DNA from 2 places in the Rouxiella chamberiensis genome. Region 2 is predicted to be linked to the other one. Evidence: predicted binding sites of a transcription regulator. Region 2 holds the regulator's gene; the other holds the start of a gene.
What was found. Region 2 encodes CRP, which controls carbon source genes, mostly activating them, when cyclic AMP is high. Its sites were predicted from a motif close to ATGTGANNNNNNTCACAT; they were not measured.
Positions count from the first base shown of each region.

Region 1: the regulator CRP is predicted to act here: its motif matches at 3,213-3,230, upstream of O1V66_RS17765 (PTS mannitol transporter subunit IICBA).

Region 1 is NZ_CP114058.1:3,817,514-3,823,394, forward strand. It holds gene O1V66_RS17750 (UbiD family decarboxylase) at 1-696, shown strand, start outside; gene O1V66_RS17755 (sugar phosphate isomerase/epimerase family protein) at 779-1,618, shown strand; gene aroD (type I 3-dehydroquinate dehydratase) at 1,651-2,424, shown strand; gene O1V66_RS17765 (PTS mannitol transporter subunit IICBA) at 3,506-5,431, shown strand; partial or broken gene O1V66_RS17770 (mannitol-1-phosphate 5-dehydrogenase) at 5,585-5,881, shown strand, end outside.
Region 2 is NZ_CP114058.1:4,033,340-4,039,220, reverse strand. It holds gene O1V66_RS18765 (phosphoribulokinase) at 1-622, shown strand, start outside; gene O1V66_RS18760 (OsmC family protein) at 699-1,109, opposite strand; gene crp (cAMP-activated global transcriptional regulator CRP) at 1,456-2,088, shown strand; gene O1V66_RS18750 (YccS/YhfK family putative transporter) at 2,149-4,227, shown strand; gene argD (bifunctional acetylornithine/succinyldiaminopimelate transaminase) at 4,266-5,480, opposite strand; gene O1V66_RS18740 (aminodeoxychorismate synthase component II) at 5,623-5,881, opposite strand, start outside.

The DNA of each region.
Region 1 (5,881 bases), 220 kb from region 2:
GAAATCGTTATCGAAGGTGAACTCATCCCCAATTATCGCGTGCGCGAAGACCAGAACACCCACACGGGTAAAGCGATGCCCGAATTTCCGGGTTATACCGGCGAGGCCAAGCAGGAAGTGCCGGTCATCAAGGTAAAAGCCGTGACGCACCGCAGAAATCCTATTCTGCAAACGGTGATCGGGCCGAGCGAAGAACACGTCAACATGGCCGGGATCCCGACCGAGGCCAGCATTTTGCAGATGGTCGACAAGGCAATGCCCGGCCGCCTGCTCAACGTCTATGCCCATCCCTCCGGCGGCGGTAAATATCTGGCGGTCATGCAGTTCAAGAAGGCGTCGCTGAACGACGAAGGGCGACAGCGTCAGGCTGCGCTGCTGGCGTTTGCCGCCTTCGGCGAATTGAAACACGTCATTCTGGTTGATGAAGACGTCGATATTTTCGATACCGATGATGTGCTGTGGGCGATGCAGACGCGCTATCAGGGCGATGTCAGCACCGTGTTTATTCCGGGCGTACGCTGTCATCCGCTCGACCCGTCGCAAACGCCGGATTTCAATCCGCTGCTGCAAGACACTGGTATTTCGTGCAAAACCATTTTCGATTGCACGGTGCCTTTCAAACTCAAGGAGCATTTCACGCGTTCGCAGTTCAAGGAGGTCGACGTGAAGCGCTTTGTGCCTGATTACCAACCCTGACAGACACGTGGCGGGCGGGCGTTTTTTGACCTCCTCCGCAGGCACTCGTCTATGGTTAACTATTATCACCGGGAGAACGTTAATGAAAAAATCAGCCAATAAACTCTTTATCAATACCGTATGTTTAAGCGGCTCCACGCAAGAAAAGCTGCGCGCCGCCCACGCCGCCGGATTTGACCAGGTTGAACTCTGGCGTCAGGACGTCGAGGCAACCGACGGCGATTGCGCGGGAATCAAGGATTTACTGCAAACCCTGCCGATTGCGCTGACTGACTATCAGGTTTTGCTGGACTTCGATGGCGCGCCCGACAGCCTGCGCGAAGAAAAACGTCAGGAAGCCATCCAGATGCTGGATACGGCGGTCAAGCTTGGCGCAACAACCGTGTTGACACCTGCCTGCACGCACAAGGCGTGTGTCAAAGAGCGCGTCGAAGAAGATATGCGCTGGCTGGTGCAGCAGGCGGCTCGGCGCGGACTGCGAATTGCCTATGAAGGCATGGCCTGGAGCACGGCCGTCAACAACACCGCCGAGGCGTGGCAACTGGTTAAGCGCATCGATGCGCCCAACCTCGGACTGGTCGTCGATGCGTTTCATATCTTCGTGCGCCAGCGCACGGTGAAAGATCTCGACGGCATCCCGATGGAAAAAATCTTTCTGGTGCAGTTATCCGATCTGGCCGAAACGCCGTCCGCCGATCATCTGGTCGATACGGCACGACACAGTCGTCTGCTGCCGGGCGAAGGGACATTCCCGCTGGATACATTGATAACGCATCTGGAAGAGCAGGGTTACACCGGGCCGATTGGATTGGAAGTATTCAACGATACGCTTAAAAAGCAGGACGCCACCGAGGTTGCCCGCAAAGCCATGCAGGCGCTCAAAGCCGTCTGTTACCGCGACGAACCTCAGTATTCGCTGTAAGCCGTCCATTTTCATGAATAAGGAGGGAATCCATGATTGAGACATTGCATGTCAAAGGCATCACTATCGGCGAGGGTCGACCCAAGCTTATCGTACCGATTTCCGAAAGCCTGCAATCGAAGGTGTTGGACAAGGCCCGCGAACTGTCTGCCGTCAACGAGGTGGATGTGGTCGAACTGCGTCTCGATCCGCTGGACAGCGTGGCAGACACGTCGGCCATCGCCCGTCTGAGCCGTCAGGTGTATGACATCGTTGGGCGAAAAGCGCTGCTGGTGACTTTTCGCACCAAGCCCGAGGGCGGTAAGAAAGACATTGCAGATGCCGATTATTGCGCGCTGTATCAGGAAATTCTGACCCACGGCAAACTGGACTTGCTTGATATCGAGATGTTCCGCAATGAAGTGCTGGTGCACAAATTGGTGGCGCATGCGCATGAGATTGGCGTGGGCATTGTGATGTCGAGCCATGATTTCGAAAAGACGCCGCCACAGGAAGAGATGATTCGACGCCTGCGTTTACAGCAGGAGAAAGGCGCGGACGTGCTCAAGATAGCCGCGTCGCCGAAAGATGCGGGCGATGTGCTGACATTGATGAACGCGACTTGGGAAATGTACAGCAAGTACGCCCGCAAGCCGCTGCTGACGATGGCGATGGGCGGAACCGGCGTGGTATCGCGCCTGTCGGGAGAGTTAACGGGTTCCGCAATGGCGTTTGGCATGGTCGGCAAGTCTTCTGCGCCGGGTCAGATTGATGCCCAGGATCTGCACCGCGTCTTGGATATCATTCATCAGGCCGGCGCATCCTGATTTAAGAAACGACGACCTTTATATTTATCCAGTATTCAGAAAATTATTTCTAATTAATTAACGGTAAAAAAAGCCCCTTATTCTCGGCGAGATAAGGGGATGCCAACGTGGCCAACACCAGGGAATCGAATAATCTTTCACTGTGCTTAAGTATAGGGTGTATTTTTATGTGAGCCAATTATCATGCCGGTTAATTAGGTGGAGTTGAACATTAATAAATAAAGTTTTGATATATTCCTCGCGAGTTATCCTCGCCCGCCAAATAGCTTTTTTATTCCAAGAATGATATTTAATGCCAAGTTAATGATTTTGATTATAATAAGAACGAGCGTAATAGACATCATTCCGATTTCTCCTTTTATCCTTTATATCATCTGTAAGTTTAAAAAAATATTACGATGTAAATCCGAGAGTATTGATAGATTCTAAATAATAATGATTTAGCTGCTTTTTATTCACTAGGGCAATCAATATAGGCATGTTACCTGTCCTTAGGTATAGGTTATATAAGAACGGCGAATTTCGGTTATAGACGATTCGTCCTCCACGCGGGTAAATCCTCAGTTAAGTTAAGGGTATTCTAACTAAGCAGGCCACGCTGGCATGCCCGTGCTGAAAGCCTCTTCGGCTCTGCAATGCAGCGTAATTTTCTTTCAGGCTGACTTGTTAAATTCTGGTTAATTCCTTCATCTTTAAAAAACGATGCTTTTTCAAGCGTAATTTCAGACGCATAGCGAAAATAATTTGTGATCATCATCACGCTTTAGTGATAAAGATCGCCCGCAAAAAAGTGACATTGATCACAATTATTTCACCTTTCTGACGCCTTTTAGCGCAATGTGCTTAAGTTACAGGACTTTTATGTGATGGATATCACTAAAAGTAGAGGGGAGAGGGGGTAAAGCAGTGATCGCAATCACGTGTCCGGCCCTGTCTACGCGCGGTCATAACGACGTGCTAGAGTTCGCCTTGCAGACAGCAATTCGACGGGATCCCGCAGTTGTGGGTATTGATACCGTCCCAATAATTATCACGTATAACGCGCTCTTATTGTTAGCGCGTATCAATAGGGGTGTGTTTTATGTTTTCACCAGACGTAAAGGTTAAGGTTCAAAACTTTGGCCGCTTCCTGAGTAACATGGTAATGCCTAATATTGGGGCATTTATCGCCTGGGGTATCATCACCGCGCTGTTCATCCCGACTGGCTGGATCCCGAATGCCACGCTCGCCAAACTCGTCGGCCCGATGATCACCTACCTGCTGCCCTTGCTGATAGGTTTCACCGGGGGTCGTCTGGTCGGTGGCGATCGCGGCGGCGTGGTCGGTGCCATCACAACCATGGGCGTGATCGTCGGTGCCGATATGCCGATGTTCCTCGGCGCCATGATTGCCGGTCCGCTGGGCGGCTGGTGCATCAAGCACTTCGACCGCTGGGTAGACGGTAAAATCAAAAGCGGCTTCGAGATGCTGGTCAACAACTTCTCTGCCGGTATCATCGGCATGCTGCTGGCTATCCTCTCTTTCCTGGCTATCGGTCCGCTGGTTGAAGCCCTGTCCAAGGTGCTGGCGGCAGGCGTGCACATTATGGTTATCCATAACCTGTTGCCGCTGGCCTCTATCTTTGTCGAACCGGCGAAGATCCTGTTCCTGAACAACGCCATCAACCACGGCATCTTCTCGCCGCTGGGTATTCAGCAGGCCAACGAAGTGGGTAAATCCATCTTCTTCCTGATTGAAGCCAACCCGGGTCCGGGGATGGGTGTGCTGATTGCCTATATGGTGTTTGGTCGCGGTAGCGCCAAGCAGTCTGCGGGCGGTGCGGCCATCATTCACTTCCTTGGCGGTATTCACGAAATCTATTTCCCTTACGTGCTGATGAACCCGCGCCTGCTGCTGGCGGTTATTCTTGGCGGTATGACCGGCGTGTTCACGCTGACGCTTCTGAACGGCGGCCTGGTGTCTCCGGCTTCTCCGGGGTCTATCATCGCCGTGCTGGCCATGACACCTAAAGGCACCTACTTCGCCAACATCGCGGCTATCGTGGCGGCCTTCCTGGTGTCGTTCGTGGTTTCTTCCATCCTGCTGAAAAGCTCCAAGGTGCGTGAAGGCGATGAGCTGGAAGAAGCGACCCGTCGCGTGCAGGACATGAAAGCGCAGTCCAAGGGCGGCAAACCTGTTGCAGGCGCGGCAGCGACCGGTGTAGCGGGCGACCTGTCTACCGTGCGCAAGATCATCGTTGCCTGTGACGCCGGTATGGGGTCGAGTGCGATGGGCGCGGGCGTGCTGCGCAAGAAAGTGCAGGATGCCAAGCTGAGCAATATTTCCGTCACCAACATGGCTATCAACAACCTGCCGGACGACGTCGATCTGGTCATTACCCACCGTGATCTGACCGAACGCGCCATGCGCCAGGTGCCGCACGCGCAGCATATTTCACTGACCAACTTCCTCGACAGCGGCCTGTATACCGACCTGGTAACCCGTCTGGCCGAGGTGAACAAAACCAGCGAATACAAGGAAAAGGTCAACACGACCCTGAGCGACAGCGTGGTGGCAGATGCCGACAACAGCAACCTGTTCCGCATGAGCCCTGAAAATATCTTCCTGAACCTGACGGCAGCCAATAAAGAACAGGCTATCCGCTTTGCCGGTGAGCAGTTGGTGAAAGGCGGTTACGTGCAGGCAGAATACGTCGAGGCCATGCTGGCGCGCGAGCAGCTGACGTCAACTTATCTGGGTGAGTCAATTGCCGTGCCGCACGGCACCATCGAAGCGAAAGATCGGGTGCTGAAAACCGGTATCGTGTTCTGCCAGTATCCGGCGGGCATTCGCTGGGGCGATGACGAAGACGACTCTGCCCGTCTGGTTATCGGTATTGCGGCGCGTAATAACGAGCACATCAACGTGATAACCAAGCTGACCACCGCGCTCGACGAAGAGGGCGTTATCGATCGTCTGGCAACGACACACAGTGTGGAAGAAGTGTTGCAGATCATTCGCGGCTAACGGCAATTGTTCGATAATCTTCGGGTTATCGAATGCCACCATTCGAGAACGTCACTAACCGGGTCTGTCATTATCCACCAAGGGATAGCAGACCCGGTTGTTGATTCGAAGCCCAGAGCTTCCTGGTTCTTGTCACCATTTTAGGGAGTCATCATGAAAGCTTTACACTTTGGAGCCGGTAACATTGGCCGAGGTTTTATCGGCAAGCTGCTTGCCGATGCACAGGTCGAACTGACCTTCGCCGACGTCAGCCCGGTTCTGCTCGAGGCACTTAACAGCCGCAAAGGTTATGACGTTCACGTGGTGGGCGAAACCAGGCCACCGTCGAGCCGGTGAAGAATGTCAGCGCCGTCAACAGTGCGGGTCAGGACGCCATCAACCTTATCGCGCAGGTTGACCTGGTCACTACCGCCGTCGGCCCGACCATTCTGGAAAAAATCGCGCCGAACG
Region 2 (5,881 bases):
TATCGAGTACGGCAGAACCGGCTCCGGCCGCTCACGCAAGTACCTGCATACTTATGACGAAGCCGTCCCTTACAATCAGGTGCCCGGAACCTTTACCCCGTGGCAGGCGCTGCCCGAGCCGACCGATATCCTGTTCTACGAAGGGTTGCACGGCGGGGTGGTCACCAATCAGGTCGATGTCGCCAAACACGTCGATCTGCTGGTCGGCGTGGTGCCTATCGTCAACCTCGAGTGGATTCAGAAACTGGTGCGCGACACCGGCGAACGCGGTCATTCGCGTGAAGCCGTGATGGATTCCGTAGTGAGATCGATGGATGACTACATCAATTACATCACGCCGCAGTTCTCCCGCACGCACATCAACTTCCAGCGCGTTCCGACCATCGACACCTCCAACCCTTTTGCCGCCAAGGCCATTCCTTCGCTGGATGAAAGCTTTGTGGTAATTCACTTTCAGGGGCTGGATCAAATTGATTTCCCCTATCTCCTGGCAATGCTGCAAGGCTCGTTTATCTCGCATATCAATACGTTGGTGGTGCCTGGCGGCAAGATGGGACTGGCAATGGAGTTGATTATGGGGCCGCTGGTGCAGCGTCTCATGGAAGGCAAGAAAATAGAGTAGGCACCGGCTGCCACCCGGTATTGGCCCGGCGGCAGTCGGCGATTGATGGCGCGACCCGTGGTCGCAATGTTATGGCTTATTCTTGCGAATCAATCACTTCAAAGCTGTGAGTGATAGTTGCCGCTTTCCCGAGCATCAGGGACACCGAACAGTATTTCTCGGCAGACAGGCTTACCGCGCGCTCAACGACTTTGTCGGTCAGATCTTTACCGGTCACGATGAAATGCAGGTTAATGGTGGTAAACAGGCGCGGGGCCTCTTCGCGGCGTTCGGAAGTCAGTTTCACTTCACAGCCGACAATCTCGTTACGCCCTTTTTGCAGGATTGAAACCACGTCGATGGCGCTGCATCCTCCGGCCGACATCAGCAACATTTCCATCGGGCTGGGTGATTTGTCCCCGGCATTGCCATCCATCAGAATCTGATGGCCAGAGGCTGATTCGCCGAGAAACGTTAACCCTTCAACCCACTTTACCCGTGCTTGCATTTGAATCTCTCCACTCGTCATTTTTCAAAACAGACTACCCTTTACCCCTGAAACTGGCAATGTAACTCGATCCGCATCATGCTGAAGCGAGACAACACAAGACACGTCTGCAAACCTGTGCTACAAACAAAGCCGAAAGAAACTTTCCAACAAGTTGCGGTCAGGTTTTTTGGGTGTTAACAGGATAACCTTGGTGATAAGGGCAAATTACCGCTTAAATCACTCTACCTGCCGCTTGCAGCATTGCTGGTCAGTTCATATGCTAAAAGAGCGCGAAGTAAAAATCGCCGAACAGGGTCTTAGAACCCTGCGATTTTGGGCAGCGATAAAAAGAGGATAATAACTAATGGTTCTCGGCAAGCCACAAACAGACCCTACTCTCGAATGGTTCCTGTCTCATTGTCATATACACAAGTATCCATCCAAAAGTACGCTGATTCACCAAGGTGAAAAGGCTGAAACGCTTTACTACATCGTGAAAGGCTCGGTTGCCGTGCTTATCAAGGATGAAGAAGGTAAAGAGATGATACTTTCCTACCTGAATCAGGGTGACTTCATCGGCGAGCTGGGACTCTTCGAAGAAGGTCAGGAACGCAGTGCATGGGTTAGAGCGAAAACTGCCTGTGAAGTGGCCGAAATTTCCTACAAGAAATTCCGTCAGCTTATCCAGGTCAACCCCGACATTCTGATGCGTCTTTCCGCACAGATGGCAAGCCGACTGCAAATTACGTCCGAGAAAGTGGGTAACCTTGCTTTCCTTGATGTAACCGGTCGTATTGCCCAGACTCTGCTGAATCTCGCCAAACAGCCCGATGCCATGACGCATCCCGATGGGATGCAGATAAAGATCACCCGTCAGGAAATCGGTCAAATCGTCGGTTGCTCACGCGAGACGGTAGGGCGAATTCTCAAAATGCTCGAAGATCAGAGCCTGATCTCGGCACACGGTAAAACGATTGTCGTTTACGGCACGCGTTAATCGCTTTAAAAACGGCACGGCGAGTCTTCGTTGTGCCGTTTTTGTCAGACTCTCCTTCACATGACGCTTTGGCGACGACTCTTTTACCACCCTGAAATCAATTATGCGCTGCGACAGACGCTGGTGCTTTGCCTGCCTATCGCCTTTGCCATGCTGTTCGGCGAATTGAAGATGGGGCTGCTGTTTGCGCTCGTTCCTGCCTGCTGCAATATTTCCGGTCTCGACACGCCGCACAAACACTTCTTCAAACGCCTGGCTATCGGCGGTTCGCTGTTTGCCGTCAGCAGTATTCTGCTCCAGCTGATGCTGGTGAACTGGCATGTTCCGCTGCCGTTTATCATGCTCGGCCTGTCGCTGGTTATCGGCGTAACGGGCGAGATAGGCCCGCTGCATGGCCGTTTGCTGTCGGGTGCGCTGGTGGCGTCCATCTTTACCCTCAGTATGGCGGGCGTGGTGCCTATCTGGCATGCGCCGCTGCTGTTTGTGGTCGGCACCGCGTGGTACGGCCTCTTTAACTGGCTGTGGTTCCGACTGTCCGAAGAGCAGCCGATGCGCGAAACCCTAAGCCAGTTGTATAACGAACTCGCCGATTATTTCGAAGCTAAATACTCCTTGCTGACTCAGCACACCGATCCCGAGACCGCGCTGCCACCGCTACTGAAAAGACAGCAGAAAGTGATCGACCTGATTGCCCTGCTCTATCAGCAACTGCATATGCTGCCCACCAACCAGCATCAACATCGCAAACGGCTGCTGCGCAGTTTTCAGGTGGCGCTGGATTTGCAGGAGCACATTACCGTCAGCCTGCATCTGCCTACCGAAGTGCAAAAGCTGGTGGAGGAGAGCCACGCGGAAGCGGTTATCCGCCGCAATGCGCAGGTGATTGGTGCGCGATTGCGGGTGATTGGCGACGACATTCTCTATCATCGCCGTTCCGTGCGTTTCTCGATGGCCAATGAACTGGCGGCGCTGGAGAAGATTGCCTCGCGCTATCGCGAGAATCCCGTTGGTCAGTTTTGCTATTACCATTTCAGTCGCATTGCCCGCCTGCTGCGCACCCAGCGCCCGCTGTATCGCCGTGATTTGATGCAGGAGCAGAATCGGCTGCCCTTCTGGGCCGCGCTGAAAAGCTATCTCTCCTTCAAGTCGGCGGCCCTGCGCAATGCCGCGCGGCTTGGCGTTATTCTGGCGATAGGCAGTACGCTCGGCATGTTCTTCAATTTGCCAAAACCTTACTGGATTTTGCTTACCACCCTGCTGGTGAGCCAAAACGGCTACAACGCCACGCGGGTGCGGATTCAGCACCGTGCGCTCGGCACGCTGATAGGGCTTATCGCGGCCGCGGGTCTGCTTCAGCTCGCCATTCCGCAAAATTTAACGCTGCTGCTCATGCTGATCATTACCCTTGTCTCCTACACGGTGCTGCGCAAAAATTACGGGTTGGGAATGATTGGCCTGACGGTGACGGCGGTCTATACGTTGCAGATTCTGGCGCTCAATGGTGCGCATTTCCTGCTGCCGCGGCTGATTGATACCCTGATTGGCTGCGCGCTGGCGTTTGGCGGCACTATCTGGCTGTGGCCGCAGTGGCAGAGCGGGATGCTGCGCACCAACGCGCATCAGGCGCTGGAGGCCGATCAGGAAGCCATTAGACGGGTATTGCAGCAAGATCCGGATCCCGCCGAGCTGGCCTACGCCCGCATGAAAGTGAATCAGGCGCATAATCAGCTATTTACCTCGCTGAATCAGGCCATGCAGGAGCCGGGATTCAATTCGCATTATCTGACGGATATGCGGCTTTGGGTGACGCACAGTCAGTTTTTGGTCGACCATATCAACGCCATGACCATTCTTGCGCGCGAGCATTACATGCTGACGCCGAAACTGGCCATCGAGTATTTGCAGACTTGCGAAATTGCCTTGCAGAGTTGTCAGCAGCGATTAACCACCGACGGAACGAGCAGCGGATCGACGGCGTTTCAGCCGCCGGACATGCATACCGATATGCCCGTTACCGAAATGGAGCGGCATCTGCGCCGCGTGCTTTCCCATCTCAGCGCCATGAACACGATTTCGTCTCTGGCCTGGCGGCAAAGACCGCATCACGGGATCTGGCTTACTCGCCGGGTGAAAGCGTAATCCCTTCTCCTGCCTTTCGACAGGAGAAGGGAAAGCGATTAGCCCACGACTTTCTGTACGGCTTTCTCGAAACGCGCCATGCCTTCGCTGATGTCGTCGAAATCGATCACCAGTGATGGCGCAAAGCGCATTACGTTGGTTCCGGCCACCAGCATCATCAAGCCAGATTCTGCCGCGGCAGTCATAAACTCGCCGGCACGGTTTTTGTATTTTTCGCAAAGTTCGGCCCCGATCAGCAAACCCTGACCACGGAACTCGGCAAACACCTGATATTTGGCGTTGATGGCTTCCAGCGCCTGCAGGAACGCCTGGCGACGCTCTTCGATTCCTGCCAGCACTTCTGGCGTATTGATGAGGTCCAGTGCCGCTTCTGCCACGGCACAAGCCAGAGGATTGCCGCCGTAAGTGGTGCCGTGTTTGCCCGGCGCCATGACGGATGCCACGTCTTCCGTGGTAATCATCGCGCTTATCGGGAAACCGCCGCCGAGCGCTTTTGCCGTGGTGAGAATGTCGGGCGTCACGCCGTAATGCATATAGCTGAACAGCTTGCCGCTGCGGCCCATGCCGCTTTGCACTTCATCGAAGACCAGCAGTGCCTTGTGCTCGTCGCACAGCGCACGCAGACCTTCCAGGAATGCCTGCGTCGCGGGCGTTACGCCGCCTTCGCCCTGAATCGGCTCGACGACAATGGCGCAGGTGTGGTCATCGATCACCGCTTTCACGGCATCCAGATCGTTAAACGGAACGTGGACGATATCGGCCGGTTTCGGACCAAAGCCGTCGGAGTATTTTGGCTGGCCGCCGACGGACACGGTAAACAGCGTGCGCCCGTGGAACCCGTTATGGAAAGCAATGATTTTGCTCTTGTAAGGGCTATGTTTGGCAGAAGAGTAGTAACGCGCCAGTTTGAAGGCCGCTTCGTTGGCTTCGGCACCGGAGTTGGCGAAGAACACACGATCGGCAAAGGTCGCATCGATGAGCTTCTGCGCCAGACGCAGAGAAGGTTCGTTGGTAAAGACGTTGCTGACGTGCCACAGGGTTTCGCCCTGCCTGTGCAGCGCGTCTACCAGCACCGGATGGCAATGGCCCAGCGCCGTAACCGCGATGCCGCCCGCGAAATCGATATATTCGGTGCCCTGCTGGTCCCAGATACGACTGCCTTTACCTTTGACCGGAATAAACTTGACGGGTGAATAAACAGGCAAAATCACCCGATCAAATGCATCGCGACCTACTGCTGTTTTTTCTGTCATAGCCTTACTCTCCAATGCGTTTCCGCTGCGCTCAGGTATTCACACTCTAAATGAATGTGAGAATATAATCATAAAATATGCATAAAAAATCACTCACAGGCAAACGTTTATCGTCCCGTCAGTGAGAATATTTGGTAATTGCTTAAATTTTAAGGAAATTATCGAGTAATTGATGTCCCTGCTCGCTAAGTATGCTCTCGGGATGGAATTGTACGCCGTGCAAAGGCAGTTCGCGGTGGGCGATGCCCATTATCTCGTCGGGAGAGCTTGCCTGACCGGTCCAGGCGGTTATCTCGAAACAGGCGGGTAACGTGTCGGGTTGTACAACCAGCGAATGATAGCGAGTCACGCGAAGCGGATGATTCAGACCGGCAAATACCCCTCTGCCGTTATGTTCGATA